4 regions of the Evansella cellulosilytica DSM 2522 genome follow, and region 2 is predicted to be linked to each of the others. Evidence: riboswitches for the same ligand, from Rfam matches in the RefSeq annotation. Region 2 holds a riboswitch; each other region holds the start of a gene.
The links. Region 2 has a riboswitch for cyclic di-GMP ahead of BCELL_RS20880 (EAL domain-containing protein). Riboswitches for the same ligand answer to the same signal wherever they lie in the genome.

Region 1: linked by a shared signal. The riboswitch ahead of BCELL_RS21965 (anti-repressor SinI family protein) and the one ahead of BCELL_RS20880 (EAL domain-containing protein) in region 2 are both predicted to bind cyclic di-GMP.
Region 3: linked by a shared signal. The riboswitch ahead of BCELL_RS14840 (sensor domain-containing protein) and the one ahead of BCELL_RS20880 (EAL domain-containing protein) in region 2 are both predicted to bind cyclic di-GMP.
Region 4: linked by a shared signal. The riboswitch ahead of BCELL_RS11610 (methyl-accepting chemotaxis protein) and the one ahead of BCELL_RS20880 (EAL domain-containing protein) in region 2 are both predicted to bind cyclic di-GMP.

The regions. Positions count from the first base shown of each region.
Region 1 covers NC_014829.1:849,942-858,105, forward strand. The annotation lists gene BCELL_RS03840 (ATP-binding protein) at 1-3,170, shown strand, start outside; gene BCELL_RS03845 (response regulator transcription factor) at 3,194-3,904, shown strand; cyclic di-GMP riboswitch class I at 4,114-4,206, shown strand; gene BCELL_RS21965 (anti-repressor SinI family protein) at 4,249-4,377, shown strand; gene BCELL_RS03850 (methyl-accepting chemotaxis protein) at 4,511-6,037, opposite strand; gene BCELL_RS03855 (alpha/beta hydrolase) at 6,276-6,881, shown strand; gene BCELL_RS03860 (flavin reductase family protein) at 6,897-7,499, shown strand.
Region 2 covers NC_014829.1:4,570,449-4,578,612, forward strand. The annotation lists gene BCELL_RS20875 (ABC transporter substrate-binding protein) at 48-1,364, opposite strand; gene BCELL_RS20880 (EAL domain-containing protein) at 1,395-4,058, opposite strand; cyclic di-GMP riboswitch class I at 4,164-4,243, opposite strand; gene BCELL_RS20885 (CapA family protein) at 4,368-5,513, opposite strand; gene BCELL_RS20890 (glycerophosphodiester phosphodiesterase) at 5,532-6,443, opposite strand; gene BCELL_RS22835 (hypothetical protein) at 7,028-7,915, shown strand.
Region 3 covers NC_014829.1:3,189,789-3,197,952, forward strand. The annotation lists gene BCELL_RS14830 (thioredoxin family protein) at 1-449, opposite strand, end outside; gene BCELL_RS14835 (disulfide oxidoreductase) at 446-889, opposite strand; gene BCELL_RS14840 (sensor domain-containing protein) at 1,036-2,859, opposite strand; cyclic di-GMP riboswitch class II at 2,988-3,071, opposite strand; gene BCELL_RS14845 (thioredoxin family protein) at 3,413-3,634, shown strand; gene BCELL_RS14850 (KTSC domain-containing protein) at 3,712-3,924, shown strand; gene BCELL_RS14855 (putative bifunctional diguanylate cyclase/phosphodiesterase) at 4,289-5,635, opposite strand; gene BCELL_RS14860 (HAD family hydrolase) at 5,660-6,475, opposite strand; gene BCELL_RS14865 (phosphate/phosphite/phosphonate ABC transporter substrate-binding protein) at 6,797-7,666, shown strand; gene phnC (phosphonate ABC transporter ATP-binding protein) at 7,810-8,164, shown strand, end outside.
Region 4 covers NC_014829.1:2,531,994-2,540,157, forward strand. The annotation lists gene speD (adenosylmethionine decarboxylase) at 1-502, opposite strand, end outside; gene BCELL_RS11610 (methyl-accepting chemotaxis protein) at 639-2,348, opposite strand; cyclic di-GMP riboswitch class I at 2,433-2,521, opposite strand; gene BCELL_RS11615 (Cof-type HAD-IIB family hydrolase) at 2,673-3,485, shown strand; gene BCELL_RS21645 (HAMP domain-containing methyl-accepting chemotaxis protein) at 3,723-5,465, opposite strand; gene BCELL_RS11625 (S9 family peptidase) at 5,801-7,894, opposite strand; gene thiM (hydroxyethylthiazole kinase) at 8,031-8,164, shown strand, end outside.

The sequences.
Region 1 (8,164 bases), 960 kb from region 2:
TCCAATTAGAAGAACATATTAGTATTTTTGCGGACATAAACAACGCCTATACGATAGATGATATACGTTCAAGCAGTTTTGAGGGTACATTTGAATTAAATCAAGAAAGTATACCTAATTATGGATATACAGATACGGTATATTGGGTGAAGGTTCATTTGCGGAATCAATCTTCAAAAGACATTTGGTTGCTAGAAATCGATAATGCTACGTTAGACTATTTATCGTTATATTTCCCAGAAACAGCTTATGAAAATGCCTATGTAAGTGAAACAGGTGATTTACTTCCTTTTGACAATAGAGAAGTAAACCATCGTAATTTCGTTTATCGATTACAATTAGAAGAAAATAATATTACAACATTATATTTAAGGTTTGAATCTGAAGGTGCGATGCAACTTCCAATAACTCTTTGGCATCAAGATGCTTTTATTGAAAAAAGCCAACTTGAATATGCTTTATTAGGTATATTTTTCGGCATATTATCTATTATGGCATTATATAATCTATTTTTATTTTTTTCTTTAAGACATTGGAGCTATTTATTTTACGTTTTATTTATTGCCTCGAACATTTTTATACACTTGTCCTTTACTGGTACGGCATATCAGTACATTTGGCCAGAACAAAGTTGGTGGAATAACCGTGCCATCGTGTTATTTATGCTAATCTCAAATATATTCGGGTATTTGTTTGCAAAAAGCTTTTTAGAAATGAGAAAGGTGATACCAGGATTAAATAGTATATTTAATTATTTGATTTTCTGCAATTTTGTCATTATATTCCTACTTTTTTACTCCTATAGTTTAGCATTAAACCTTGTTGTAATAAGCTCAGGAGTAACAGTTTTATTAATGATTTGGGCCGGTATTTCCTGTTATCGTAAAGGGTATCAACCTGCAAAGTATTTTCTTTTAGCTTGGCACATTTCTTTTATAGGGACTATTATTTCATTGCTAGCAGATGCTGGGTTTCTTCCAATTTATTTCGTTACGAAATATGCATGGCAAATTACAGCTTCTATTGAATTTTTACTTTTTTCATTTGCTTTAGCCGATAAAATAAACATGATGAAAAAAGAGAAGGAACAAGCTGAGCAAGAGGTAATAAAAAGTAATTTAAGAGCGTTAGAAAATTTAAAGAAAACAGATAAATTAAAGGATGAATTTTTAGCAATGACGTCCCATGAGCTAAGGACGCCGCTTCATGGCATGATCGGTATTGCGGAAACGATGTATGATGGAGCTACAGGGAAAATGACGCAGTCGATGAAAAAACACTTGAGTATGATTATATCTAGTGGTAAAAGGCTGTCACATTTAATTAACGATATTTTAGACTTCTCTATATTGAAAAATGACGCTATGAATCTTCATTTGAAGAAGGTTCACTTAAAGGAGCTTGTTGATGTTGTTATTATCATGAGTCAATCTTTACTTAACGAGAAAAATATAAGAATAATAAATGAAATAGATACTAATATACGGCCTGTGTTAGGGGATGAAAATAGGCTACAGCAAGTATTTTTTAATTTAATAGGAAACGCCATTAAATACACAGAACGCGGGACAGTTGTCATAAGTGCGGAAGAAGATGGAAAAATGCTTCAAGTTCATATAACAGATTCAGGAATTGGAATTTCTGCCGATCAAATAGATACGATATTTGATGCCTTTAATAGAGGGGGAAATAACTCAGAAGAGCAGAGTGGAACAGGGTTAGGTTTGAATATTACAAAAAAGCTAATAGAAGCACACGGTGGAAATATATCCGTTGTATCACAGGAAGGAAAAGGTTCTACTTTTTCTTTTTTAATACCTCTATTTCAAGAGGTTGGTTTTAAAGAGGCTAAAGAAGAAGTAAGTGCAACTCTGTTCTCAGAGCAACATTCTAAGTATAGTCACCATATCGATGACGAAACGTTAATGATTGATAATAAAGGAAAGAATATAAAAATATTAATTGCTGATGACGAACGAGTAAATCTCCAGCTATTGTCAAACCATTTATCATTACAAGGGTATTACGTCGATACTGCTAAGGACGGAGATGAGGTATTACACAAAGTGGAAAGTGGTAATTATCACTTACTCATATTAGATATGATGATGCCAAGAAAGTCTGGATATGAAGTTTGTCAGCAATTAAGGAAGAGATTTTCTTTACTAGAGCTACCTGTTTTAATTCTTACAGCTAAAAATCAAGAATATGATAAGGTAACAGCATTTGATTCCGGTGCAAATGACTATATCGTAAAACCTTGTGAAAAAAGAGAGCTTCTTTCAAGGACAAAAACATTAATAGAATTGAGTCTCGCAGTTCGAAAAATAAAAGAGCAAATGAGAGAACTTGATGATGTTAATCAGAGGCTACTACAAATAAACGACGAACTAGAAGGGAAAGTGAGAGAGAGAACTGTTGCCTTAAAAGAGGTAAATGATGAATTGCTGAAAGCGAATGAGGATTTAATTAAATTACAAAACGCTAGGACGCATATGCTATCAAATATTTCACATGAATTTGGCACACCTGTCACTTTTCTACAGAGCTATATTCAGTCAGTGAGAGCCGGAATTATTGAAGCGAATGACGCACACTACTTAAAATCTGTCGAGAATAAGGTAAATATGTTAAATAGATTAATTGAAGATTTATATGATATCTCTAAGCTTGAGTCAGGTGATATCACACTAATGACAAAGGAACGCAATTTACATGAATGGATAAATCAAATGTACGATAAATTTGAAACGGATGTGACAAGGCGGAAAATTACACTCCATAAACCAGTTTTTACAGGTAATGAGGAGCAAGATATACGAATTGACATTGATAATGACCGTATGGATCAAGTTTTTACTAACATCATTTATAATGCGATTAAGCATACAAATGAAGGCGGCGATATTTGGATTAATGTTGTGGTGAAGGATAGGCAAGAGGTTATGATAGAAATTAAGGATAATGGACATGGAATAAAAGAAAGTGACTTACCATTTGTATTTGAGAGATTTTTTAAAGGAGAAAAAGTGATAAATGGAAAGATTGGAACAGGACTAGGGCTAGCAATATCAAAAGAAATTATTCATCACCATAATGGAGAAATATCAGTTAAAAGTACAGAGGGAAATGGCGCAATCTTTTGTATCTCGTTACCTATCGTAGACTAATTGATTTATGGAGGTTGTTAAGAATGAAAGAAAAAGTGTTAATCATTGAGGATGACGAAGATATTAGAGAATTGACTGCATTATACTTAAAAAAGCATTCGTATGAAGTTTTTACTGCGAAAGACGGCTATGAGGGAATTAATATCGTACAAAATAATAATCCCCATCTAGTTTTATTAGACATACTTTTACCCGGAATGAAAGGGTATGAGATTTGTCAAAAAATTAGAATGCTTTCAGAAGCACCCATTATATTTTTAAGTTGTAAAAGGGATATAAGAGATAAAGTAAAGGGATTAGATGCGGGCGCTGATGATTATTTAACGAAGCCGTTTGATTTTACGGAGCTTGAAGCAAGAATAAAAGCAAATTTACGACGTAGTAAAATGAATGCAAATCGCAATGAACCAAAGCGTGTTTTTTCATGTGGAAATCTAGAAATAGATTTAGATAGTTATGATGTTTTCAATAAAGGGAATAAAGTTTCGTTATACACAAAGGAGCTACAACTTTTAATGCTACTAGTTGAAAACAAAAATCATGTGTTTAGTGCTGAAAAAATCTATGATCAAATTTGGGGCATTGATCATTGTGGCGATTTAAAAACCGTCATGGTACATATTAGTAACTTACGTCGTAAAATCGAGGAAAATCCATCAAAGCCAAAATTAATTAAAACGGTGAGAGGTTTCGGGTATAAATTCAGTACTGCTGACGAGGACATTAAAGGATAGCTTGTGGAAATTTGTAATTAATTGTAGATAAAAACATACAAAATTTTAACTCCATTTTAACCTTTTTTATTTATAGTGATAGATAATAAGAACTATAAAACACTGTGGGGGTGTTCATAATAGTTTGGCATCGGATTTATAATCTGATAAATCAGAAAAATAGGGTGAAAAGTTTTGAGTCTTTTGTTGCAGGTAAACTAAAAACTCCTACCAGATAAAGGCAAATCTATTGAAAAGTAGAGGCGCAAAACTACGGATCTAAGGGCTAAATGTTTAATGTCTATGATAGCCGGGTTACCTAGTAGGCAAGATTATCGGAAAGGGGTTTGATGTTTTTGGGGAACATGAAGATGGTGGCAGTAGATGAGGAGTGGAAAGGTTTATTGAAGGAAGCGAGAGATTTGGGGTTAACGCCAAAAGATATTAGAATATTTTTGGCGAAAAAAAGCTATGAAAAAAAAGTACATAGTTGAAAATAATCATTCCTACTATGTAATCGGTCGTTTCAGGCATTAATATTGTTTATAATATGTATTTTATATGATGTGTAAGAGGGGACTCAAAGGTTGATTTTACCTTTAAGTCCCCTCATTTTTTCATGAGTATTTAAGTTTTTTTTGTAAAGCTAGCAACAATGGCATCGAGTTCTTCCATCATATCTTTTAATTGTGTAGTCGTGTCGGTAAAATTCTCATACGTTGCTAATTGTTCTTCAGCTGTAGCAGACATATTCTCCGAACTCGCTTTATATTCTTCTGAAACATCTGTCATTTCATTGATGGATGCTTTTAGCGTTTCTACTTTCTCTACTATTGATTGACACATTTTAAAGGAAGCGCCTATATCATGGTGGACGACTTCCGTTTGAGCAACGATTTTTTCAAAGACCTCACCTGTAGATGATAATTGGTCTGCACCTTCCATTACTTGTTGCGTCGTTTCGGACATAACGATACTAATCTCTTGCGTTTCCTTTAATAAATCTTCTATAATGCTCGCAACATGGTGAGCATAATGACCAGATTGATCGGCTAACTTTCTAACTTCATCTGCAACTACAGCAAAGCCTCTTCCTGATTCACCAGCTCGGGCAGCTTCGATAGCTGCATTGAGAGCTAATAGATTTGTTTGCTCTGCAATGTCAGACATATAAGTGACCGATTGCTGAATTTTGGAAGAACGCTCTTGTAGTCGATCGACAACTTCGTTCATTTGTTGTACTGCATTTGAAATGTCCTTCATTTGGCCCTCCGTATTTATCATACTTTTTGATCCAGATTGTGCAAGTGATCGCGTGCTACTTGAAGAGTCCTTTGAACGTCTCATTTGTTCCCTAATAAGTTGTATATCAGAAGAAACGTCCTCTATTGAGTTATAGCTAACTCTAGCAACTTGCAGTTGCTCTGTAGCCCCTTCGGTAATGGTATGAATTGAATTTGTTATTTCACCAGTAGCAGCAACTGATTCCTTTACACCTAAGTTTAGTTGTTCAATGCTTTGTAAAACGTCCTTTGATGTACTTGTTAATTTAGTCGTAACCTTCTCTAAAACATCTCTTTGCTCTTCTTCCTTTTTCGTTAATTCTTTTACATATTGATTTCTAATATTAATTTGGATGATAAGAACACTACTTGTAAATATTAAAAATACAGCATGAATGAGCAAAAGACTAAAAGGATAATCAGCTGTGCCGGTAATCAACTCAGGTGCAACAAGGTATCCGCCAAAGTGCTGAATAGCAAAAATAATAGTACTGAAAATAATTAAACGAATGCTTTCGTAGTATGCTAACACAGCTAACACCATAAAAATCGAGAAATGGTATTCAACTAAACCATCACCACCAGCAATAAGTGATATGCTACTCAATGTTAATGAGAGCATAATGAATAACGAAATTTGCTGATGCTCTTTATTCTTATAATATAAAATTACGCTAGTTAATAAGAAAATAAAAGGAATAACTACTAAAATATTTAAAGGAATAGAAAAACTATGTGATGAATGATTGTGGTGAGACAAGAAATACCCTTCTAAAAAGTGGAAATGACGGTGTAATACATGAACAGCAATGGAAAGAAAAAAGATAAAGGCCGTAATGTAAAGCATTATCAGATGCTTTCTTTTTTTCATATTAGAATCCTCCTGATGAAAAGTGATAGTAAAACTAGTTGTAAACGCTATTTTTATTATAGTTGCTGCAGTAATATGAGACAACTATTTTGTCGAATTATGTAGATTTTTAGGCGAGTGCAAAGGTTATCGAAGAGCGTTACATTTGAATTGAATAATTTCATTATTATATAATATTATTACTTACTTTTTTATAGTAAGATGATTGGAGAAAATGGAGGCGGCTAATCAAATGTCAATGAAACATGTGTTTAAAAAAGGAGAAGCTGGTAATCAGAACACTTTGTTACTATTACATGGTACTGGCGGAGATGAACATGATTTGATACCAATTTCGGAAATGATTGACCCTGGTGCTGCTGTATTAAGTGTAAGGGGTAATGTCGATGAGAACGGCATGAATCGTTTTTTTCGAAGACTTGCAGAAGGAGTATTCGATGAAGAAGATTTAATAAACCGAACGAAGGAATTAAAAGATTTCGTTGATCAAGCAGCAGAGCAGTATGAATTTGAGCGTAAACACGTCGTTGCTGTAGGATATTCCAACGGAGCAAATATCGCTGGAAGCCTGCTTTATCATTATGAAAAATCGTTAAAGGGAGCGGCACTATTGCATCCGATGGTTCCGCGTCGTGGTATTGACATTCCTTCGCTACAAGGAATTTCTGTCTTTATTGGGGCTGGTGCAAATGACCCTATTTGTCCACCAGAAGAAACAAAGGAGCTAGATAAGACTCTTTCTGAAGCGGGAGCAGCAGTAGACGTGTTTTGGGCAAATCAAGGACATCAGCTGACGAGAGAAGAGATAGATCAAGTGAAAGCATGGTATGAAAAAAATATGTAGGGAGTGTTTCCTTCTATGGTAAGTATAAACCCACATTCCTTAAGTAAAAAAGAGAACTATAGTATGTTAACAAGCGCTATTTTACCTAGACCTATTGCTTTTGTGACATCTATATCAACTGAAGGCGTAGTTAACGCAGCACCATTTAGTTTTTTTAATGTCGTTTCATCTGAGCCACCACTAATATCATTATCGATTGGCCGGAAAAATGGAATAATGAAGGACACATCCCGAAACATTTTGGATGGGAAAGAGTTTGTTGTACATGTTACCGATGAAGAAAACGTAGAAGCTGCAAATCAAGCTGCTGCAAACCTGCCTCCCGATGAAAGCGAAGTGAAGAGGGGAGGACTTTCCCTTATCGATAGTATTCGAGTAAAGACACCAGGGTTAAAGGAAGCAGCTGTGAGAATGGAATGTATGCTCGAAAAGCATCTTGTCTTTCAAGAAGATACTACGATAACCGATTTCATTATTGGCAGAGTAGTCCAATATCATATAGCTGACTCGGTGTATAAAGAAGGAAAAATAGATGTGAAAAAACTGAAGCCCGTTGCTCGGCTAGGTGGAAAAGATTATACGAAGCTAGGTGATCTTTTCTCCTTAGAAAGGCCATGATTAAAGTTGAAAATGGCCCCTTATTATTTTATTAAAGGAGGGACTGAAAAAGTTATTCTGTTCTTTTTCAGTCCCTCTTTTTGATGGAGAATGAGGGGCTGTTTTCTTTTTATGGCATGATTATACAGCCAGGAAGTCAGCATGGGGAAGGAATGGCTAGCCATTAAAGGCTATCAGGCCCGCTACTCGATGTAAAGTTGTAGTATACATGAAAAATCAAAAATGTACATGCTAAACCGAGCGTTTTTGTACTTCTTTTAATTGTCATTTGTACTTCACATGAAATACGAACGAGGCAAGGATGTGTTTAATAACCAATTTAGAAATAGGTCCGATGGAATGTATATGAGTATGGCCACACGTACTTTGTGGAAGTTTGACTAAAAGTAGATAAACGTTATATAAAATCCCGTCGTGAGAGTGAGTCTAGTCTGAGTGGATATAAAACACGAAATAAAATCTCGTTGTGATGGTGAGTCTAGTCTGAGTGGATATAAAACACGAAATAAAATCTCGTTGTGATGGTGAGTCTAGTCTGAGTGGATATAAAACACGAAATAAAATCTCGTTGTGATGGTGAGTCTAGTCTGAGTGGATATAAAACACGAAATAAAATCTCGTTGTGATGGTGAGTCTAGTCTGAGTGGATATAAAACACGAAATAA
Region 2 (8,164 bases):
ATTAGCTCTTCTGACACTAATGAAAGTTTTTATGCATAGCGTATTTATTATTTTGTTACGCTTCCCCTTAATATTTCCATATCTTCTGCTAATTCGTATTCAATATTCTCAGTTAAAGCATCTAATATTTGACGCGGACGTAGCCCTAATTCTAACGCATCATAAATCGTGTTATCCCAAATGTGTTGAGTTTTAAAATCTAGCGGCGTTAAAAAGCTTTCCTCCGTTTTGGACATCATATCCTCGTATAACTGCTGTGTTAATTGGCCTCCGAAAAATGGGTTTTCAAATGAAAGTACCTCTTCATTACCTCTAGCAGGAATATAAGCTGGTACAGAGTCTATTAAGCCACCCATCATTCGCTCTGTCGTATAGTATTCAACAAAATCCCAAGCAGCTAGTTTATTCGTGCTTGCTTCTGGAATAGCTAAGTTCACACTGTTTGTCCAGCCATAAAGGTTGAAAGGCAGCCTCGTTACTCGCCATTTCCCTTCTTGTTCAGGTGCAATTTGTTTAATATAGTCAGCTCCCCATGTCCCTAAGTAGATCATGACATATTCATCATTTCTTATCGCTTCACGCCCATTCCATCCGTAAATATCTAACCCAGGAAACATACCATTATCCTTTACGTGTTGTGCATGATTAACAGCTTGAATAAATTCACCATCATCTCTAACAAGTTTCATCTCATTATTATAAAATCCTCGAGTCGATTCATACAATCTAATTACTTCTATCGGCCATTGTAGTATCCATTTATCATCTCTTCGTAGCGTCTCACCTATTAAAAACCAATTTTCTGGTTCCTCCATGTACTCGGCTAGTTCATCAGGTTCAGACGGAAAACCATAATCCTCCATAATATCAGCGCGATAATAAGTTACTAAAGGCGACGTGTTAAATGGCATCGCAAGTAGGGACTCACCATCTAGTGATAAAGACACCTCCCAGAGTGCTTCTGGGAAATTGTGCTTATGCTGACCTGCAAGATATGGTTCATCCAGTAAATTTTCAAATCCATCCATTGATTTAAAAGAAGCTAAATAAGGAGAATCAATGACCATGATGTCTGGTACATCCCCAGTTGCTATTGCGTTAAAATAGGCCTCATAATAATCATCGTATTCAAAGGTAGTGATTGAAAATTCTATGTTAGGATGCTCCTCTTGATAATCTTGAAAAGTCTCTTCCCATCCATCATGATAGTAGGACCAAACTTCTAATTGTATACGCTCATCATTATTTACTTCCGTTTGCTCATATCCTTCATCAGCATGTATAGGAATTTCCATTTCGATTGGTTGACCGTGACAGGCAGCTAAAAATATAAATATAACAAAAAATAAATAGTGTGCTTTCACTCCATGTCCTCCTTCCTATTTGGAAATCCCTTAACGTTGTAATAATTGTTTTAATTCACTCGCCTGCACTGGCTTACTAAATAAGAAGCCTTGCAGCTCATCACAATGGTACTGCTGTAAAAGTGCTAGCTCATCTTCTGTTTCGACCCCTTCACCAACGACATTTAACTGGAGACTATGCGCTAGTTCAATGATCACTTTTACCATCGATGCTTGTTTTTCATTTTCTCCTATGTTCCTTATAAACTCTCTATCTAGTTTCACCTCAGAAATCGGCAATTTTAACAACTGATTTAATGAAGAGAAGCCATTACCAAAATCATCAATGGATACTTTTACACCCATTTCTTGCAATCCATTAAGTGTATGAATAACATCATCCATTTTTTTAATAAATACGCTTTCCGTTATTTCTATTTGTAAATACTGCGCTTCTAGTCCCGATATTGTTAATGCTCTTTTTACCATTTCACTTAAATAGCCATGATAAAAATGCTTTGCCGAGATGTTTACCGCTACTGGTACTTTTTTCAAGCCTGCATCTTGCCATTGTTTATTCTGTTTACAAGCTTGCAATAAGCCCCATTCATCTATTTTTAAAATAAGGCCAGATTCTTCTGCAATTGGAATAAACTTTCCAGGGCTAACATTCCCTAACTCTGGATGGTGCCAACGCATTAAAGCTTCCATTCCAGACATTTCATCCGTTTTTGCATTTACCTTCGGCTGGTAATGAAGCTCAAATTGATTCCGCTCTAATGCTTCTCGTAATCCATTGTTAATCATCATTCTTTCTGAGAAGTCAGCCTTCATCGATTGATCGAAAAATTGTATATAATTTCTTCCTTTTTCTTTCGCATTGTACATGGCCATGTCAGCAAACCTAACAAGTCTATCCAAAGTATCCCCATCTTTCGGGTACATACTAACACCGAAACTTGCTGTTACATAAAGGGACATGTTATTAAGAATGATTGGTTCAGCAAACAATCTTTGCAATTTCCCACCGAATCTTTTTACCTCTTTCTTATCAGCCTCAGTTAACACAATGACAAATTCGTCTCCGCCTAGCCTAAACACTTTTATCTTCTCTTTCTCTAATTTCATCAACTTGTTGGATACAAGCTTCAATAGTTCATCACCAACTTTATGGCCTAACGTGTCGTTGATTTGTTTAAACTGATTTAAATCAACAAACATGACAGCGATTGTTGGTGCTTTTTTGTTTGCCTCAGACTGTAGTAAGCTTTCTAAATACTTTTGAAAATGCTGTCTATTTGGGAGGCCTGTTAACATATCGTAGTACGCTAATTTTTGTAGCTTTTCCTCTGATTTTTGCAGCATCCCCGCTTGCTCTTCTAGCTCCTTATTCATATTGTTTGTTCTTTGAAACATTTGTTTCAGCTTCGTTGACGTATATTTAAAGTTTTCTATTAATAAATCAATTTCCTTCACGTTACTTTGTGGCCAATCAATCGTTTCATTGTCACCAATTTTATTAGGTAATCCTGTCGTTGTTAATGTAAGTTGGTTTAAAGTACTAACCAAATTCCTATTGATCACCCTTGACATTAATAATGCAACTAAGGCAAATATAAGTAAGAATCTAAATTGATCCAAAAAGTCGGTAAAAATTCGCTCTTGCTGATAAGACAATGGCATTTCTACATATATTGTTAGTGGAAGCCCTTCAATAGGCCTTTCGTAAATAAAGCTACCTTTATTCCAATTCATAATGCTTGGCTGCTCATTTTGATTAGCTGGTAGTTTCTGATAATAGCGTTCTGATAAATAGTAAACATCATATTCTGAAAACCAATCAAAATAGTCTCTCATATGAAATTGTTCATTCGTTGACGATAATATGATATTTTTTTCATTTGTTACCACGACATTATATATTTCATCCTGTATGTTTCGTTCTAGCAAGCTACTTAATTGACTTTGCTTCACGGTATCAAATAAAGACAATTTCATCATGTCTTTCGTATTCCATTGCTTAATTTCACTCTCAATACTTCGAGCATTGTTACTCAATAAATGAGAAGTGCTTCTAATAGATGACTCATACGCACTAATGCTATTTATTGCAAAATTAATTAAAAATGGAAAGGTGATAGCAACAATGATGATGTGTAGTATTAAATGCTGTGAGCTAATGTATTGTTTTTTACTGCCCTTTATCCATCTTTCTAATGGTGTATAAGCGAGTATCATATCAGCTATTAATGCATTACAAACACCGCTTAAGATAAGAATTGCCAAATGCACATACAGTAATGTACCAGTAAATTCAGGATAGTAGCTGCTGTACATCATCGCCGTTAATGGCACTCCAATTATAAGCCAAAAGAGACCAACCATTAAAACCATACTGCTTTTTCGTCTAAATAATAAAATAACCCCAATGAAAAAGACTTCTAGTATCATCGTAATCTCAGTTATATGTAACTCATAAAAGAGGAATCCTATAATAAATATGACGATAGCGATTGCTGTCGCTTTAACAAGGCTGAACAACCTGACAATTAATAATAAAAATAAACTAGCAAAGCTCACCGTCATGCCAAAAACTAAGGGAAGATCGAATAATTTAGTTATGAGTGCGCTGAAAGAGAGAAGGAGAAATACAATTACATACTTAAACGACTTACTGAACACTAGATTTTTTGCCTTTTCTTGCTTCAACATCATTCCTCCTCCACTTGTGAATATATTACTCTTGTTCACGAAAACGTTTTCGTTAATAAAAATAGAAAAAACTGCATATAACGTTATAGCAGTTTACTCTAGAATATACTAGGTAACCCGGCTATCATACTATGCTTAGACCCGTGGCTTTGCGTCCTGCACTTTCGCACAGTTTGCCCCAATATTAAATTTATTTTAAAAATTTCCAATTATCGACATAACTCTTCATTTTATTATAGTATGTATTGCCCTCGTTGAAAAGTATTTTCGTTAAAATAGTCTTAGTGCTAAAGTAGGTGTTTCTATTCCTTGCTACTCTTCATCTAAATAAAGCAATGTATGCGCAATCGTTTCTTTAAAAGTCGAACCTGTTATTGGAGAGCCATCTGTAGACTCTAATGGCTTTACACGATAAAGGTCATTCTCTTGTACTACTAACGTAGGAATAATTTCAGGATTTTTTATGCTAACTTCTACATCCTCTCCGTTAGTTATTTTCGTTATCTCCACTGTGCCTATCCCTCCGATATCAGTAAAGTCAAAGTACTGACCTGATAGGAAATTTCCTAAAGAATAAAAAACGATTGTCTCGTTGTCATTTACATCGTTTTCTACAATTTCAATTGGTTGTAGTACGTGTGGGTGGTGACCATAAATAATATCGACTCCAGCTTCTGATAATGTTTGTGCTAGTTGCCTTTGCTCCTGGTTAGGCTCTCTTTTATATTCATCACCCCAATGCATGTGTACAACGACGACGTCTGTTTTTTCTTTCAAATTAGCTACGTCAGATACGATTCTGTTTGGCTCAATTAAAGCAACTACGTCCGGGTGATTTTGCGGGATAGGAATCCCGTTTGTACCATATGTATAGGCAAGTACACCTACCGATATCCCATCCATTTCTACTATGCGGTCCGTTTCTCTATCTTCCGTATTTCGATAAACACCAACATAATCCATCTCAATCTCATCGTAAAAGTTCAGTGCACTATTTACCGCCTTCATTCCCCGATCTAACGTATGGTTATTCGCACCGATCACCATGTCGACTCCCACGTCTTGTAAGTTTTCTACTATTTCTTGCGGGCTATTAAAGGCTGGGTAAGAGGATAAACCGATTTCCACTCCTCCTGGCATCGATTCTTGGTTTGCCATTAAAAAATCCGGTTTCTCTAAAAGGTGGGCAACCTCTTCAAGCATTGGGGAAAAATCGTATTTGCCTTCATCCGTTTCGGCAAGCTCATAAACACGATTATGCAGCAATACATCTCCTATTGCTCCAATTGTCATTTTCTCCTCAACAACGACAGCTCTTTCTATGTTGTCATTTGCAGCGTTTAATAAAGATAGCTCATTTTTTCTTTCTTCAAAATGTTGACCTTCGTATTTTCCTTGTTCTTGACAGCCAAAAAGAATTGCCATCAAAACAAAACTCGCTATTATCCTTTTAGTCATTTTTCCACTCCTTTCTTATCACTTCTTATCACTCAGCTTTCGCTTCACTTTATCAGGATAATTTGTAATAATCCCCGATACCCCCCAATTTAATGCCGTTTCAATTTCGAATTCATCATTTAATGTATAGGGATGAATATATAACTGAAAACTTTTTGCCTTTCGTACATAGTCTTCATTTATTCGTTTAAAATTCGGTCCTACGCCTACCGCATACTTTTTAATCAATTTTAACTGTTGCTCGTCTGTATTTGGTCGTTTTAATAACTGGAATAATGGAATATTGGCGTTTTGTTTGTGGATGTTAACTAAACACTTTTCATCAAACGATTGTATGATGATGTGATCGTCTTCAATTTGATATTTTTCAAGGAGGTTTAATAGTTCCATCTCCATCTTTGGGTAAAGATGGGGAGATTTTAATTCTATGATGTATTGAATACTATTGCCAAAGGTCTCAAATACTTGCTCTAACGTAGGTACCTTTGCTCCAACGTACTCTTTTTTTGCGTATTTCGGGTATTTTTCGTTAAACCATGATCCAGCATCTAGTTGTTGTATGTCATGTAATGAAAGATCCTTTACTTTTCCCTCACCATTTGTCGTTCGATCAACTAATTTGTCATGTAATACTATTAGTGTACCATCTTTTGTACGTTGAATGTCCAACTCGATAAAATCAGCTTCCATTTTCTTAGCTAATGCAAACGCTTCTAACGTATTTTCTGGCGCATAGCCAGAGGCTCCACGGTGCGCAACAACATAAGTATCTTCTATAGGAAGCTTTGCTTTGTTTACGCTATACGCTAATTCATGTATCTGTGTATTTACTGCTGTGCTTGCTTGAGATAATGGTATCAACATCATCAATAACAATGCGATTTTTATACTCATGTAAGCTTTGTGCAACTTGTATCTACCCTTTCTTATTTCGTAAGTAATATTATTCGATATTAGTAGAGTTTCTATACTTGCTTAATGGAAAATATTGCTGGTTCCGAGGGGAGATTGCGTGTTTTTTATTGCATAGTTTGGGAGAATTTCAGATGGGGTGTTGCTAACTTACCTTCAGGTGCTTTTTCTTTTGCTCAAGGGCTGATGGGGCGCCGCCATCTTTCCTTCACACTTTTTTTTATTCGCTCAAGGGCAGTTGGGGCAACGCCATCTTACCTTCACGACACTTTTTATTTGCTCAAGGGCTGATGGCAACGCGCCATCTTAACTTCACGCTATTTTTTATTTGCTCAAGGGCTGATGGCAACGCGCCATCTTACCTTCACAACACTTTTTATTTGCTCAAGGGCTGATGGCAACGCGCCATCTTACCTTCACACTATTTTTTATTCGCTCAAGGGCAGATGGGGCGCCGCCATCTTACTTTCACACTATTTTTTATTTGCTCAAGGGCAGATGGGACAGCGCCATCTTACCTTCACGCTATTTTTTATTCGCTCAAGGGCTGATGGCAACGCGCCATCTTACCTTCACGCTATTTTTTATTCGCTCAAGGGCTGATGGCAACGCGCCTTCTTTCCTTCACAACACTTTTTATTTGCTCAAGGGCTGATGGCAACGCGCCATCTTACCTTCACACTATTTTTTATTCGCTCAAGGGCAGTTGGGGCGGCTCCATCTTACCTTCACAACACTTTTTATTTGCTCAAGGGCTGATGGCAACGCGCCATCTTACCTTCACGCTATTTTTTATTCGCTCAAGGGCAGATGGGGCGGCTCCATCTTACCTTCACGCTATTTTTTATTCGCTCAAGGGCAGTTGGGGCAACGCCATCTTACCTTCACGCTATTTTTTATTTGCTCAAGGGCAGATGGCAACGCACCATCTTACCTTCACGCTATTTTTTATTTGCTCAAGGGCTGATGGCAACGCGCCATCTTACTTTCACACTATTTTTTATTTGCTCAAGGGCAGATGGGACAGCGCCATCTTACCTTCACGCTATTTTTTATTCGCTCAAGGGCAGATGGCAACGCGCCATCTTACCTTCACGCTATTTTTTATTCGCTCAAGGGCAGTTGAGGCGGCTCCATCTTACCTTCACACTTTTTTTTATTCGCTCAAGGGCAGATGGGGCGGCTCCATCTTACCTTCACGCTATTTTTTATTCGCTCAAGGGCTGATGGCAACGCGCCATCTTACCTTCACAACACTTTTTATTTGCTCAAGGGCAGATGGGACGGCTCCATCTTACCTTCACGCTATTTTTTATTTGCTCAAGGGCAGATGGCAACGCGCCATCTTACCTTCACACTTTTTTTTATTCGCTCAAGGGCAGTTGGGGCAACGCCATCTTACCTTCACAACACTTTTTATTTGCTCAAGGGCAGTTGGGGCGGCGCCTTCTTTCCTTCACACTTCTTTTTCTACGCTCAAGGGCAGATAACACACCGCCATCTTCCCTCCACACACTTTCCCCACCGCTCAAAGGCAGATGGCAACGCTCTCGCTCGCTCCCTTTCCCTAAAACGTAGAAATGAGGCTGTCCCAAAAGCTATTAAATTTTTGGCAATGGCTCCACTCACCGCGCGACCACTATAAAAAACCACTTATAGTGGTCTTTAAGGGATTGCGGTGGCTACGCACATTGCTTAGAGGCTGACTCAAAAGGTAAAAATCGACCTTTTGAGTCAGC
Region 3 (8,164 bases), 1.4 Mb from region 2:
TAAAACTGTTCATAAGCTGCTTCATTAAATAATCCGACTTTTCGGCTCACCTCAACACCATTTTCATAGTGAACAAGTGTTGGAGTATAATCAATGTTGTAATCATTAAAACCGTGGTTAAATTCAAGTAAATTGAATAACACAACATCAACACCTAACTGTTCTGCTAAAGGTACTAAAACTGGGGTGGCCTCATTACAATATTCACATGTAGGGCTATAAAAGTATACCGTTACCGTTTCCTCATTTTCTAGCTTACTGTTTAATTCTTCAGGTATTATGACATTTTGATAAAGTGGATTATCAAGCTGATTTAATGTCTCACGATGTAATTGATCCTTACCAAAAGGATTACCTTCCGATTGCTGTTTATTTTGCTGAGATGTAACGAAAGCTAATGCAGCAAAAATAATGACAATAATTAATCCGAAAATGATAACCTTTTTCACTTTTCCCCTCTCCTCTCTGTAACAATCACGTAAACCATAATAATTGAAATGGAAAGAAAGGCGATTAGTGCTAGAAAAGGAATTGTGATGAATCCAAACCAATTAATATATAAATAATTGCATGGGATAATCCCACACCCTTCAGCAGTCTCACTTAACGCTGGTATTCTTTCTAGCATTACATGGTAAATAGAGAAGCTTAAGCCGATTAAACTAATAGGCAACGTATAGTAAGCCTGTTTCGAATCCTTCTTTATTGCTGCAATTGCTAGTGTTATTGCTAAAGGATACATAAATATCCTTTGCACCCAACAAAGTTCACAAGGAATAAAGTTTTCAATTTCAGAAAAGTATAAAGACCCGAGGGTTGCTATTAATGCTATCCCCCATGCAAGAAGCATAGCATATTCAATTTTCTTTTGTTTTGCTGTTATCGCCATAACATTTTCCTCTTTCCATAGTATTATGCAATTTGGATTGAGCGATTATACTATAAACTGATATTGGGTTTGAAGTCAAAAAATACGCTTTCTACCTTATACATCAGTATAACAATATAGAGAAAATGTTAATAGGTTACATGGTCCTATACGTTTAGTTTCATTGACGGACTAGTTGACTCTATATATTTTGTTACAGCTTCTGGTGGAAGCGGTTGGCTATACAAAAATCCTTGCATTTCATCGCAGCTTAACTTATTTAAAAATGCAACCATTTCAGACGTTTCTACTCCTTCAGCAATGACTCTCAGCTTCATATTGTGTGCTAATTGAATGATAGAAGTCACGATTGCTTGATCATTAGTATTATCAACTACCTCTTTAATAAATGATTGATCTATTTTTAACGTATCTATCGGAAATCTACGTAAATAACTTAATGAAGAATAGCCCGTACCAAAGTCATCGATAGAGATACTGACTCCAAATTGCTTTAGACGATACAACGTTTTAAGACATTCATCACGATTATAAAGTAAATCATTTTCCGTTATTTCCAAGTCTAACAGTTTTGGAGACAGGCCTGTTTTATCTAAAGTATTTTTTACTTTACTAACAAAATCTGGTCTCTGAAATTGCTGGGGTGAAATATTTATACCTATCCTTAGTTCATGACCTTCATTATTCCATTTCTTCGCTTGAATACAAGCTTTTTCAAGTACCCAATCCCCGATTTGGTTAATTAATCCTGTTTCTTCAGCAATTGGAATAAATTTGTAAGGAGAAACCTTTCCTAACTGTTCATCGTTCCACCTTAAAAGTGCTTCTACTCCGATCACTTTGTTTTCTTTTAAATCAATTTGAGGATGATAATATAGCTCAAAGTTTTCTTGCTCCATAGCAATTCTTAATCTTTTTTCCATAAGTAATTTTTCGTCATGCTCTGTTCGAATTGACGATTGATACCATTGAAAATCACCCTTACCTAACTCTTTAGCGTAGTGCATAGCCATTTCCGCTTGTTGAATTATTTGGTCATAAGTGACTCCTATGACAGGAAAATACGAGATTCCTATACTAGCTGTGATGTATAGTTCATTTCCTTTTACATGAAATGGTGATTCAAAGGCTAGTAATATTTCTTGAGCCAACTCTTGTACTTCCTCTTTAGACTTTGGAGAATGAAATAATACGGAAAATTCGTCTCCCCCATAACGATATATTTGCACTTTTTTATGTTGGATACTACTTAACGTTTGAGAGATAGATTGTATTAGTTTGTCTCCAGTAAAATGCCCTAAAGTGTCGTTATAAAACTTAAAACGATCTAAATCAAAGAAAAGAATGGCAAAAGGAAATTTCTCTGCATGCTTCATTTCAATTCTTGATCTGACATCTCTTTCAAATTTATCTCTATTTGGTAACCCTGTAAGAGTATCTACTGCTCCTAATTCCTTTATTACTTTTTCTGCCTGCTTTAAACGTGTAACATCTCGATGCATGATGAGAAATATATCGCTTTCCTGATTTGATTTTATTAAAGGCATTATTTGTGTCTTTAATATAAGCGGATTTCCACTTTTCTTTAAGGGAATCATTTCAAAGGAAGTGATTTTTTGTGATGCTAGTGTGTTACTAAACAATTCCCGTTCTTTAAATGAACGGTGTTGTAATGATAAATAGTTCACACCTATTAGTTCACTTTCTGAATAATCTAAAAGATCACAAAATTCTTCACTAACATATGTAATTGCACCCGTATCATTAACAAGTACGATCAATGCTGTCGTTTCTAATGCAATTTTAAATCTACTTATTAATTGTTCATATTGTTGATCTAGTGCTTGATCACTTTCAATGCTTGGCTGTTTTTCTTGACCCCAAACATGTGAAAACCATTTAGGCAAGTGAGAATGGTAATTTTTTTCTATAGTCTTCTTCTCTATTGAAGGTAACTTATTTATTTCCATTCTGTTCCTCCTTGAATTATCATTATTCATCCATGATTAGTTTGGGATAATCCCTCGTTTTGTACTGAAATATATTCCAGTATACAAAACTAACATTATTAAGTTGTATCAATATTAAAAACCGACCTAAATAACAAGGTCGGTTGCACTACTAGCTCCTGTATGTCCAAGTGCCCAAATCAAGACATATATTCTTCGCTACCTTTTAAATTTTTAGCTTAGTTAAAACTGATGATGATTTTACAGCTGATTTCTCACGAAAGGAAGCTGAAGTAATAAACACGGTATGCGAGTATCCTAAACTAATAATCAACTACATTTTACCATGCGCGCATTTCTAGAAAAGATTACTAGTTTAATTGTATTATTTTCTAAAGTAAAAATACAAGCATAATTTTACATTTTTTTTATAAAAAATCGATATTTGCTGAATAATAAAGTTTTCTAAATAGTAACAATTTAGTCACATCACTGTCAAATGATAGCGTTTCCGGTCAAAAACAATGGATTATAATAAAAATAAGAATAGACAAGTGAGGTGAGTGAATTGGAAGTGAAGCTGTTTGTTAGTTCAAACATTAATGGCAAGATCGTTGAGAAAAGGTTGAAGGAAGTCATCAATGATATTGGCTTACATGCTCACGTAGAAATTCACCATCAAGATCCCCCTACTTTAAATGGATTTTACTATACTCCAACACTAGTCGTAAACGATAAAGTTGTATCAAGTGGCAAAGTATTATCAAAACAAGAAATGACCAACTTTTTTTTATAGGCTCGTTTCTTTTCTATTATATCGGGTATCCTATTAGTAAGAGTAATTCCCTAAAGAAAAATTAGAGGGAGGGTATTATGGAAACAGTTGAATTGAACCACGGTAAACTATCTTACATTGAGTATGATGAGACAAATAGGCATCTTCATGTACATTTTAAGAATGGTGAATACGTTATTTATTATGAGGTTTATAAGCTCGATTACGTCGGTTTCTTATCAACAAAGAACTATACAGAGTTTTTTGAGGAAAGAATCGAGCCTCGGTACCCATCTCGAACCATAAGTTAAAATTGTAACTGTCCATAAGTGAGGAGTTTGGCAATAGTTACAATCGCTGTACCAATATAATCAAATACAAAGGTACAAGTTATAAGTGAAGACTTAAAGGGAGACTCAAAAGGTAATTTTCACCTATCGAGTCTCCCTTATGCAATGGTTGGTAGCGTCGCAATCTCTTAAAGGCCACTTAAATGGAGTTCTTATAGTCAGCGGGTGGCGAGTGGACATTGCCACCTGTCTTTATAGACGCTGAAAAAGTTGCTCTTTACTTTTTCAGTGACCTTTTTTTATGTTAATGGCATTGATTTGCACGTTGTGTATAATCAAGAAATAAAACAGACTTATAGTAGCTGGCACATCTTTGAGACTGCCTCTACTCGTTTGCGTGATTTTTGATTAAGTAATTGTTGATTTCCTTTTGCGAGATTGGTTTACTGAAGTAATATCCTTGTAGTTTGTTACACCCCCATCTTCGCAACATATTAAAGTGTTGTTTCGTCTCTATACCTTCTGCTACTATCGTCACACCCAATACTTTTTTTAAGTGAACAATCCACCTTAACAAATGTTTTTGTTTTTCGTCACCGTTATCAGTTTTTTTTACGAAGCTTCGATCAATTTTTAATTCGTCAATTGGAAGTTCTCTTAAATAGCTTAAAGAACTATATCCAGTACCGAAATCATCTATACTTATTTTCATGCCGTGTTCTCTAGCTTGACTAAGTAAAGATTTTGCTTTTTCAACATCTACAGCAACAGATTCAGTAATTTCCATAATAAAATGATGAGGGTCTAACCCAGTTTCCTTTATAATGTTTACTAACTTTTCAATATAATTTTTTTTCATTAACTGTTTAATACTAAAGTTTATTGCAATAGGTAGATCTTTTAACCCAGTTGTTCTTTGAAGAACAACATGATTTTTACACGCCTTCTCAATAATCCAATCTCCTAAGGGATGAATTAGCCCCGTTTCTTCTGCGATATCTATAAATTTATCAGGAGGTATCAACCCTTTGTTAGGATGGCGCCAACGAACTAAAACTTCAAGTCCACCCCAACCCCCTTTATCAACATCCCATTGAGGGTGATAATACAATTCAAATTCTCCATTTTTTATGCCAGAATGCATTTCCGATTCTAATTCAAAAGCAGCAACAATTCTTTCTTTATATACTGGATCATACCATTCGAAAAAGCTTTGCGGCTTTCCCTTTGCTTGTCGATGGGCTACATCTGCACATTTCATGAGAGATTGTAAATCATGAGCGTCATTAAACCACTTTGAACTACCAAAAGTTGGTTTTAAATTAAATTCATAGCTGTCAACGACTAAAGAACGAGAAATACTATTTTTCCAACTTTCTACGAGTGCTTCAATATCACTTTTTTCATAAACACCAGTTACTAGTGCCATAAATGAATTATTACCTAGTGATATCCATGTACAGTTACTAGGTGATTTTTCATTCAGCGTATGATATACAAGCTGAAGCAATTGGTCGCCAACCTCAAAGCTGAACAATTCGTTTATTGACTTAAATTGGTCGAAATCCATAAATATTACAAATGCAGTGCTATCTTTTGTTCTTGTTGCTTTCCAATCATTAAATTTCACATGTAAAATTTCTCTAGATGAAGGTATAGATCGATTATTTTTACTAATTTGTGAGTAAGACCACCGTTTTCGTCCATAAAGTCTTATCGGAAACTTTCTCACTTCTATCCCTCCAATTAAATCGCTTTATTTCATCAATTCCATCCACTCATGTAACCGGTTTACTTGAACTAATTGTTCGTGTTCAGCCTCGTGCGAATGTTCAGATATGTAAACAGCATTCATTCCCATTAAAAGTGCAGGAGCTATCTCATTGATAAAATTATCACCAACAGAGACTGTTTCTTTCGGGCTAACATCATACTTTTCTAAAAGCTGTTCAAAGAAACTTGTCGTCTTTGTTGGCTTTTGAGCAGAAGTAAGCACTTCGTGAAAAATCCCTTCTAAGTCCAATTCAGATAATAAACGCGATACGTCATCCTCATCACTATTTGTTAATAGAACAATACTTGCTTTCTCTCTTAAATTCTTTAAGAAAGTAGTAAGTCCTTTAATTTTTTCTAATTGAAATTGGTCTGTAACCATATAATCCTTCGTTTCCACATATCGTGGATAACACTCATCGACACCGTGATGAAGAGCACAAGCACAAGGTAGCCACCATCCGTCTCCAATAGCAATAATATTTTTAAAATCAAAGGTTATTTGCTTTTCCCCATATTGCTTTTCAACCTCAGTAACTCGATTTCCGTTCCAGTCTTCAGCCTTTACAACAGTCAAGGTCATTGGGTCTACTGTTAGTATCGCATCATTTTTCGTGTCGTATGCTTTCCCTATTGCTACAGGGTGCTTTCCAGCCTTCATTAATTCATAATCGCGTACGAATGCCTCAAGATTCTCAGGTGGTACATCTAGTTTTAACCTTTCTGCATAATAATCAAAATGATCTGTTCCTTCGTATAAAGTTCCATCTAAATCAAATATAAATAATTTATTTTCCACTACTCTTCACGTCCTTTTTTTAATTGATAATTTATTGGTGCTTATTTTACTACCTTTTTATCCATTCATCAGATTAATATATATTGCTTACAATGAGCAAGTTTTTTATTAATAACACTGCCTAGGTTACGTACCTTCCTTTCAAAAATATTGTGAAATAGCGAAGATTACGGCTAATATTTTCATGATTGTTAGGTTTTCTACTATTTTTTTTGTAAAAATAGTGTAACAATCGTGTAAATTATATAGCTTTTCCTAAAATGGTGTTGTATAATCATTTTCGGTAAGACATGAATCTACAAAAAGCGAGGGGTTAAAAAAATGAAAAAATTGTTTTCTGCATTACTATTATCTTTAGCTACACTTTCATTAGCGGCATGCGGTGACGAAGAAGAAATTATTATGGGGTTTGTTCCTTCTCAAGATTCTGCAAACATTGCAGACACAGTTGAGCCTCTTGCAGAGAGACTTTCAGAAGAGTTAGGTGTAAAAGTTACTGGACAAGTAATGACTAACTATTCGGCGTTAGTTGAAGCAATGGGAAATGATCAAGTTGATATCGGCTTCCTACCTCCATTCGGATATGCTTTAGCAACAGATCGTTATGATAATGTTGAAGTTGTCCTTGCGTCTGTACGTCACGGAAGTACTACTTATCAAGCACAGTATGTAGTTCGTGCTGACTCTGGAATTGAAACATTTGCAGACTTAGAAGGCAAAGCATGGGCATTCCCAGACTTATCTTCTGCTAGTGGTTATTTATTCCCTGCAGCTCAATTAATGAATGAGCTAGGTGTTGAAGATGTTGATAGCTGGGTAAGTGATATGATTCAAGCTGGTTCTCACGACAACGCATTAATGGAAGTTCTTGAAGGTGGAGCTGACTTTGCAACAACGTTTGACGATGCACGTGATTCTATTGCTGGAGATTATCCAGAAGTTTATGATGAGTTAGTTATTTTAGGCTATACTGATGATATTCCAAATGACACAATCAGTGTTAACACAAACACTTTATCTTCTGAACTTATTGAGCAACTTGTTGCAGTTTTCATGTCATTTAATGATGATGAAGAAATGATTACAATCATGGATGAAGTATACAACTGGACTGGAATTGCTGAAGCGCAAGATAGCACATACGATGTAGTTCGTATGACTTATGAAAGTTTAGGAATTGAAGTAGAATAAGTATTAATATAAAAAATAGGGTAAAAATAACAACAAGAAATGGTAGGGGAGAAGATATTCTCCCCTCCTCTTTTGTCTGTTTCGATCACAAAAGAGGTGGGTGTTTCCTTCCTATAACTACAGAAATGAGGGATTAGTAAAAAATGATCGAATTTAAAAATGTCTCACTCGTCTATCCGAACGGCACACAAGGGCTAAAAAACATAAACTTAAAAATAAACGATGGAGAATTTGTTGTAGTCGTTGGACTCTCTGGAGCTGGTAAATCTACACTTATTCGAAGTATGAACCGTCTAGTAACTCCTACAGACGGGGAACTGTTCATTGATGATGAAAATATCTTAGCATACAACTCGAGAAACTTAAGAAAACTTCGTACTGAAGTAGGAATGATCTTTCAAAATTATAATTTAGTAAAACGTTCAACAGTAATGAAAAATGTTATTTCTGGAAGACTTGGATACACAGGTACATTAAAAAGCTTGCTTGGTATTTTTT
Region 4 (8,164 bases), 2.0 Mb from region 2:
TCATAATATCTGTGTCAAACGAGTGAATCATGTAGTTTAACGCTTTTAAGGGTGAAATTTCTCCACAAGTAGCTACATCGATATCAGCCCTAAACGTACTAATCCCTTCATCTGGATGATACTCAGGATAAGTATGAACAGTTATGTGACTTTTATCTAACTGCATGACAACCGAATCAGGCAGCGGTCCTGGAGATTCATCAAAAGAATCTGTCGGTACTTCCACTACTGGACCTTCTGAAACTAATACCGTCACACTTGCACCTTGTGGTACGTAATCTTGTTTGGCTACGTTTAAAACATGTGCTCCGATAATCTCGGCAACATTTTTCAAAATTTTCGTCAACCGCTCTGCACTATACTGTTCATCAATGTATTCTATATATGCTTCCCTTTCTTCTTTCGTTCTCGTATAGCATATATCATACATATTAAAGCTTAATGATTTCGTTAAGTTGTTAAATTCATGTAATTGAATACGCTGTTCATGCGTTAAACTCACTTTTGATCCCCCTCTTTGAGTAAACACTTTCTGTACAGTTTATATTTATGCTACCCATTTATTTATAAATAAAAACAAATTTAAATAAAGAAAAAGGCCGTTCTCGCTATAGCGTAGAACAACCTTGAACATTGAATTAAACTTTAAATTTTCTCACTTCATTTAATAATTCTTCAGCCATACTAGATAACGTTTCAGCAGATGCAGAGATTTCCTCCATAGAGGCCATTTGTTCTTCTGTTGACGCTGCGACATTTTGAGAATAGCTTGCTGACTCCTCAGCAATTTTTGCTGCTTCCTCAATAAATGTTTGCATTTTATTTGTTCCTTCCGTATTTTCTTTAACAGCACGTAAAATTTGGGCAATTTGCGTTGTCAAATCGTTTACAGACAACGATATTGTTTCAAACTCGTTTCCAGCGTCATTCACTAAAGTTAAACCACCTTCTACAGACTCTCTACCTTCTCCCATCATAGTAACAGAGCGATCAATATCTTCTTGAATGTAGTGAATTAAATGTCTAATCTCCTCTGCAGATTTATTGGATTGTTCAGCTAACTTTCTTACCTCGTCTGCAACGACAGCAAAGCCTCTGCCGTGCTCGCCAGCACGAGCAGCCTCTATTGCTGCATTTAATGCTAATAAGTTTGTTTGTTCTGCAACATCTGTAATTAATGATATAATCGAACCTATTTCTTTTGATTTATCTCCCAATTGTTGCACTACATCTGATATTTCAGCAGTTTTCGAATTGATTTTATCCATTTGTTTCATAGCTTTTTCTATTACGACCTTACCGTTATTAGACTTATCACCAGCATCATTCGCAAAGCTACTAACCAATTCCACACTCTCAGTGATCTGTTTCATACCTACAGCAATATCTTTTACTACTTCCTTTGCTGCACCTGTACTTTGCACTTGTGTCTCAGCACCTGTAGCAACTGATTGAATAGATCCCGTAATTGTTGTCGTTGCTTTCGTAGTTTCATCCGCACTACTTGATAATTGTTCAGAAGATGCAGCTACTTGATCAGTATTAGACGCAATTTGTGCTACCATTTTTCTAAAGTTATTTGTCATATTCCTAAAAGATTCATTTAAAACATAAATCTCGTCACGACTTTTCACTGTAAGAGAATCAACTGTTAAGTCACCATCTGCTAACCTTTCAGAGATTTGGGCTAGCTTCACAATTGGCTTCGAAATCATAGTTGAAATAATAAATCCACCAACAATAGCTATCACAAGTGCTACAGCACTTATTATTAAAATAAGTATCATCGCTGTTGCTGATTCAGCTGTTGTTTGTTCACTATGTTCTGCTACAATCTCATTTAATAAATCATTTAACTGTTGTGACTCATTTATCATTCTATTTTCTAATAGAACTAAGTCTCGGTTAGATGTATCACTACTCCCCATACCATTAGTCGTTATATCTTCAACTTGGTTACTATAACTATTATTTAAGTTTTGCAAGATTGTGAGACTGTCTGTTACTTCTTCGACCGTGCTTAGCTCTAACCCATTATTTATTAACTCACTTCCAATTTGACTTAATTCAGTAACACGGTCTAAATCTTCTATATCACCATTTAAAAAGTATCCACGAAAATGACTCGTTTGTTGACTAATATTTGATTCAATTGAAGATGAGACACTTCTTATTTCCATTACATTATTTATTAAGTAATCATAAGATTGATTTGTATTCCTCATACTAGTAAACGAAACAACACTCCCAATACTAAAAATAATACAAATTAATATAAAACTTGATAGTAATTTTGTTCTTAATTTGGCGTTCCATGTAAAGGTAAATCTCTTAAAAAAGCTTTTCATGATGTAATCCCTCTCTTATGTTGTGAGTAATTATGTATTTTTACAAAAAAAAACTATCCTAAAAAAAGAATAGCCAAAAAGTGTCTTGGTAGTCTGGCGGTCTTTGCAATGCGTTAGCTTTAGACCCATGACTTTGCGTCCTATCCTTTCGAAATAGTTTGCCTTTATCAAAATTATGATATAAAGTATTTCTAGTAATATAGTAACGAAAAACGATACCTCTAACAACATTTTTTTACAAAAAAATATAAAAAAACTTAAATTAATACAAATATCGACATTTGATATATTGTTTCAATTGTTGTATGAGAAAGGATGTAACACATGAAATATTCCATGATTGTACTTGATTTAGATGACACATTATTACTTGAAGACTTAACTATTGGCAACCACACTAAAAAAGCTTTAATGAAAGCGCAAGAGCTTGGAGTCAAAGTAGTATTAGCATCTGGTAGACCAACATTTGCTATGCAACATTTAGTGAAAGAATTATCTCTCGACAAGTATGGGAGTTACATTTTACCGTTTAATGGTGCAAAGATAATCAATTGTAAAACAGACGATTCTTTATTTAGTAGTACGTTAAACCCGAAAACAGTTCACCACTTATATGAACTTAGTCAAAGAGAAAATGTTTTTATTCACTCGTATATAGGAGATACTATTATTACAGATAAGAACAATGAATACACAGAGATTGAGGCTAAAATTACCGGGTTACCTATTAAGGAAGTATCCAGTTTTATCGATACAATCCAAGAGCCAGTTGTAAAAGTATTAATGTGCCATGCCCCTGAAAAGCTCGTTAAAGTCGAAAATAAGTTAAAAGAAGAATTAGGTGATTCACTCAGCATTTTTCGATCTAAGCCTTATTTCCTTGAGTTTATAGAGCCGGGGGTAACGAAAGGATCTAGTCTAGAAAAATTAATTAATCACTTAGGCATAAATCGTAGTGAAATAATTGCTGTTGGTGACAGCTATAACGATTTAGAAATGATTAAATTTGCTGGTCTAGGTGTGGCGATGGGGAATGCGCCAGAAGATATAAAGGAAATAGCTGATTATGTTACGGACACAAATATAAATGAAGGCGTTGCATCAGTTGTAGAAAAATATATTTTAAATACATTGTAAAAATAAGGATGTATCATGAGGTAATCAGTCACCTTGTGATACATCCTTATATTTTTGTAAAAAGTGGTATCTTAAAAGCGCAATTTTTTTCTATTGAATTTATCTTAAAGCAATAGCGGGTCCACCGTAGTAACGTAAAAGCCCACTATAAGTAGGTTCTTATAATGGGCTTTTGGCAAGTGAAAACATTGCAATTTCTTTTATAACTTATAAAACAGCTTCATCAAGTCTTTTGTATTAAATCTTAAATTTACTAACTTCATCCTGTAGCTCTTCAGCCATACTAGAAAGTGTTTCAGCAGATGCAGAAATTTCCTGCATCGATGCCATTTGTTCTTCAGCAGATGCTGCAACATTTTGCGCGTAGCTAGCTGAATCAGTTGCTATATCTGATGCCTCTTCTATATAAACTCTCATTGTTTCAGCATCTGAAGTGCTCTCCTTCACTGCTTGTAAAACATGATAAATATGATCAGTTATTCCATTAATTGATTTGGAAATTGTTTTAAATTCTGTCCCCGCATTATTTACCAAAGTTAAACCGTCTTCTACAGATGTACGGCCTTGCCCCATCATAGAAACAGATTTATCTATATCTTCTTGTATGACATGAATCAAACTACTAATCTCCGAAGCAGATTTATTAGATTGTTCAGCAAGTTTTCGTACTTCATCAGCCACAACAGCAAAACCTCTACCGTGTTCTCCAGCACGTGCAGCTTCAATTGCTGCATTCAATGCTAATAAATTAGTCTGTTCAGCAACGTCTGTTATAAGTGTAATAATAGAATCGATTTGCTTTGATTTATCTCCTAAGTTTTTAATGACATGAGATATTTCAGATGTTTTCGCATCTATGGCCTGCATTTGCTTTATAGCTTTTTCAACAACACCAACACCATTATTAGACTTTTCTCCTGCTTCATTCGCAATATTTGTAACAACTTCCACACTACTTGATATGTTCTGAATACTTTCTGTCATGTCCGCTACAACTTGTTTGGCCGAATCTGTACTCTTCATTTGAGTATCTGCTCCAGAAGCCACAGATTGCATCGATTCAGTGATCGTGGAGGTAGCTTTACTCGTTTCTTCTGCACTACTCGTTAACTGCTGAGAAGATGCAGCAACTTGTTCAGTATTCATAGCAATTTTTGAAAGCATGTTTCTTAAGTTATTGCTCATCTCAATAAAAGATTCATTTAAATCATAGATTTCATCCCGGCTTTTTATCTTAAGTGGTTCAACTGTTAAATCACCAGCTGCAAGCTTTTTTGACATATTTGCAATTTTAATAATTGGTTTTGTAATAATAGTGGCAATAAATATTCCACCAATGACTGCGAAAATTAAAGCAGCAGCACTGATCGTTAAGACTAATGTCATCGCCATGGCAGTTTCTTGCTCTGACTCTACCCTTCTCTCTTCTACAATTTCATTTAAAAATACGGTTAAATCAGCTGCATAACCACGCAAGTTATTTTCCATCGGTAAAATATTCCTATTTGCATAGTCAATACGTCCTGAACTCATCGACCTTACTTGTAGTGCTGTATTTAAGTAGCTTTTATTTAAAGTATCAAGTGCATTTAATTGTTGTTTTGTTTCCTCCAGCGTACTTAATTCCATTGCCTCTTCTACAAGTTCACTAACATGATTGTTAATCATTGTCATTTGATCCATTTCTGACTCTTCCTCTGTTAGTAAATAACCACGAAAATGACTACTTTGCTGATTGACACTTGACTCAATTTCACTCGTTATATTTCGAATTTCAATTACTTGGTTGATCAAGTAATCGTATGATTGCGTTGATTTCTGCATGTTAAAGTAAGATATCCCACTTCCTATACTAAAAATAAAGCAAATAAATAAAAAACTAGCTAGTAATTTAAATTTTAGATTAAAGCTTCTCTTTACTTTTAGTTTCTTTGGTAACTTCCATTTCTTTTTTTGACCAACTTTAAAAATATTTTTCAATGTCATCTCTCCTATCTGTCATTCTACCCTTAGAAATAAAAAAACTATTCGTCATTTTTAGAATAGTCAAAATTTTAAAATGTAGTTTTCACATGAACAACTTTTGTAATTGATCACAAAACCGTTTATGTTTCTAACCTTTTAAATTATTTGACTTTTTTAAAAATGATGAATTAGCAACAAATTATAGCATAAAAATAATATTACTGGATAAAGTTACATAAAACAACATAATTCTGTTAATTATGATGAAAAGTACTATTTTTTTTAATAGAGATTGCTCTTATAAAAAAAGAGATCCCTCTCAAAGAAAGTATTGAGAGAGACTGTAGTTATTATAATTGATAATAATTAAACCAAGCAATTAAACGATCATATCTATCCTTTTGATGTAAAGGGCGACTTAAGCCATGGAATTCGTCAGGATACCTGATCATAATTGCTTCTTTCTTTAACCTTTTTAACGCTGTAAAAAATTCTTCTGTTTGCGATGGTGCTACCCGCATGTCATTCTCACCATGCATTAACATGACAGGAGTCTTTACTTTTTCTACATGTCCAAGTGGCGAGTGTTTCATTAAATGAGGATAATCGTTCCAAGGCTGACCTCCATATTCAAATTCATCAGCCAAAGTTATATCCGACGTACCGTATCCACTAACGAGGTTAGTGACACTTGCACCAGCACAGATCGCTTTAAATCGGTCGGTCTGTGTTGCGATCCAACACGACATATAGCCACCATATGACCATCCATGTACAAACATTTTTTTCTCATTTACGAATCCTTTGGCTAATATTTTGTCAATTCCATTCATTATATCTATATAATCAAGATTCCCCCAATTTTTATCGATACTACAACTAAATTTTTGACCATATGTTTCGCTTCCTCTTGGATTAGTATAATAAACAATGTACCCTTGCGCAGCTAGTAATTGTGCAAGAAACATAAACGTAGGTCCATATGCTGCATGTGGTCCACCATGTATCAGTAAAACAAGAGGATATTTACTTGTTTTCTTAAAGTGACTAGGATAAATAATCCAAGCATCTATATCTACATTCCCGCTAGTTTTATAAGTTGTTTTTTCCCATTGACTAAACGTGACTTCTTGTAAAATTTTATCATTACTATTTGTAATTTGACTTAAATCATCATCAATTAAAAGATATAGTTCCTGAGGTGTTGTAGGATTACTTACTGACAAAATTACATTCTTTTCGTTTGTATACATGCTTGATATAGATTGCTTTTCGCTACTCAGCAATGGACTTATTTCAAATGATGGAAGCCTTAGCTCATATAATGAGCCTGCACCTTTATCTGATATAATAAATAATAGTCTATCCTCTTGCCACCCTACATTTGCTCCCCCTTTAAAGCCAACATCTGAAGGTTGACCACCAATTGGTCTATCCAGTTGTCTTGTGATGTTTTGAGCGTCACGTTCGGTAAGTGGACCTTGTTTGATTTCTCTACTAATGTTATTCGTAAATTCTTCAACTTGTAATACCCATAGATCGTTTGTTGTGGAAGCACCCTCCATATTGTTATGGCCACTAAAACTAACAAATTTTCCACATGGAGACCAATTCGGACTACTCGTAGGACCAGGTGCATCATATAATAAATAGTTTTTCTTTGTCTTTAAGTGGATAATCCATAAATCATTTTTTTGTTCATAATCCGCTTCCTTTGACTTTCTAGCACAAACGACTAAATACTCATTATTAGGTGATAAGCTAGGAGCACTATAGTCATAATCATCTGTAGTAATTTGTATTCCTTGCGCTTTAAAGTTTGGTGTTATTTGATTTGGTACAGCCGTAATAAATACATGATTGTTTCCATGGCCAAAATACCCTTGTCCATCAAAACGATATGTGAAACGACTTATGACCTTTACTTCATTTTTCTTTTTTTCTTTCTCTTTATCTTTCTCATCTTTTGTTTTATGTTTATTGCTCTCAATAGCCTTTAGTCTATCATAATCATAATCTGGAGCTCCAGGATAAGGTGTCCAAGCTTCATGATAATCATTAAAAACATTAGCCGAGTACAGAATATTACTACTATCTGATGTCCAAATGAGCGGTCCCATAACAGCTTCCTCTGTTTTTATACAGTACGGCTCTCCACCGTCCATTGGAAGGATCCATATTTGACTTTTTTCACTACGCGTTGAAATAAAAGCAAGCTTTTCTCCGTCTGGAGATAGCTTAGGGTTATTATCTTTGTCAGAGTATGTCAGTTGCTTTTTTTCACCTGACACTAAGTCCATTAAATAAATATTTGATCTCATTTCATCCTTCTCTTTATCAAGTTCTTGAATGACATATATTAATTTATTATTATCATTCGTTAACTGTGGATTTCCTGTAGATTTGAAACGATATAAATCGTTTGTATGTAGTGTCCTTTTCACATTCCATCCTCCTCAATACGTTTTTTGATTTTTAAGTAAACATCGTTAAATGTTTAATGTCTATATATTAGGTTAAAGAGTTACATGTTGTATATAATGATTAAGAGTATATATAGTATCGAAAGGATGAATTGTTATGAATGATATAGTAGTCTCTTTACGAAAGAAAGTGAAAGAACATGCTCCACTTATACATAATATAACAAATGTAGTAGTAACAAATTTTACTGCAAACGGTTTATACGCCATAGGTGCTTCCCCTGTAATGGC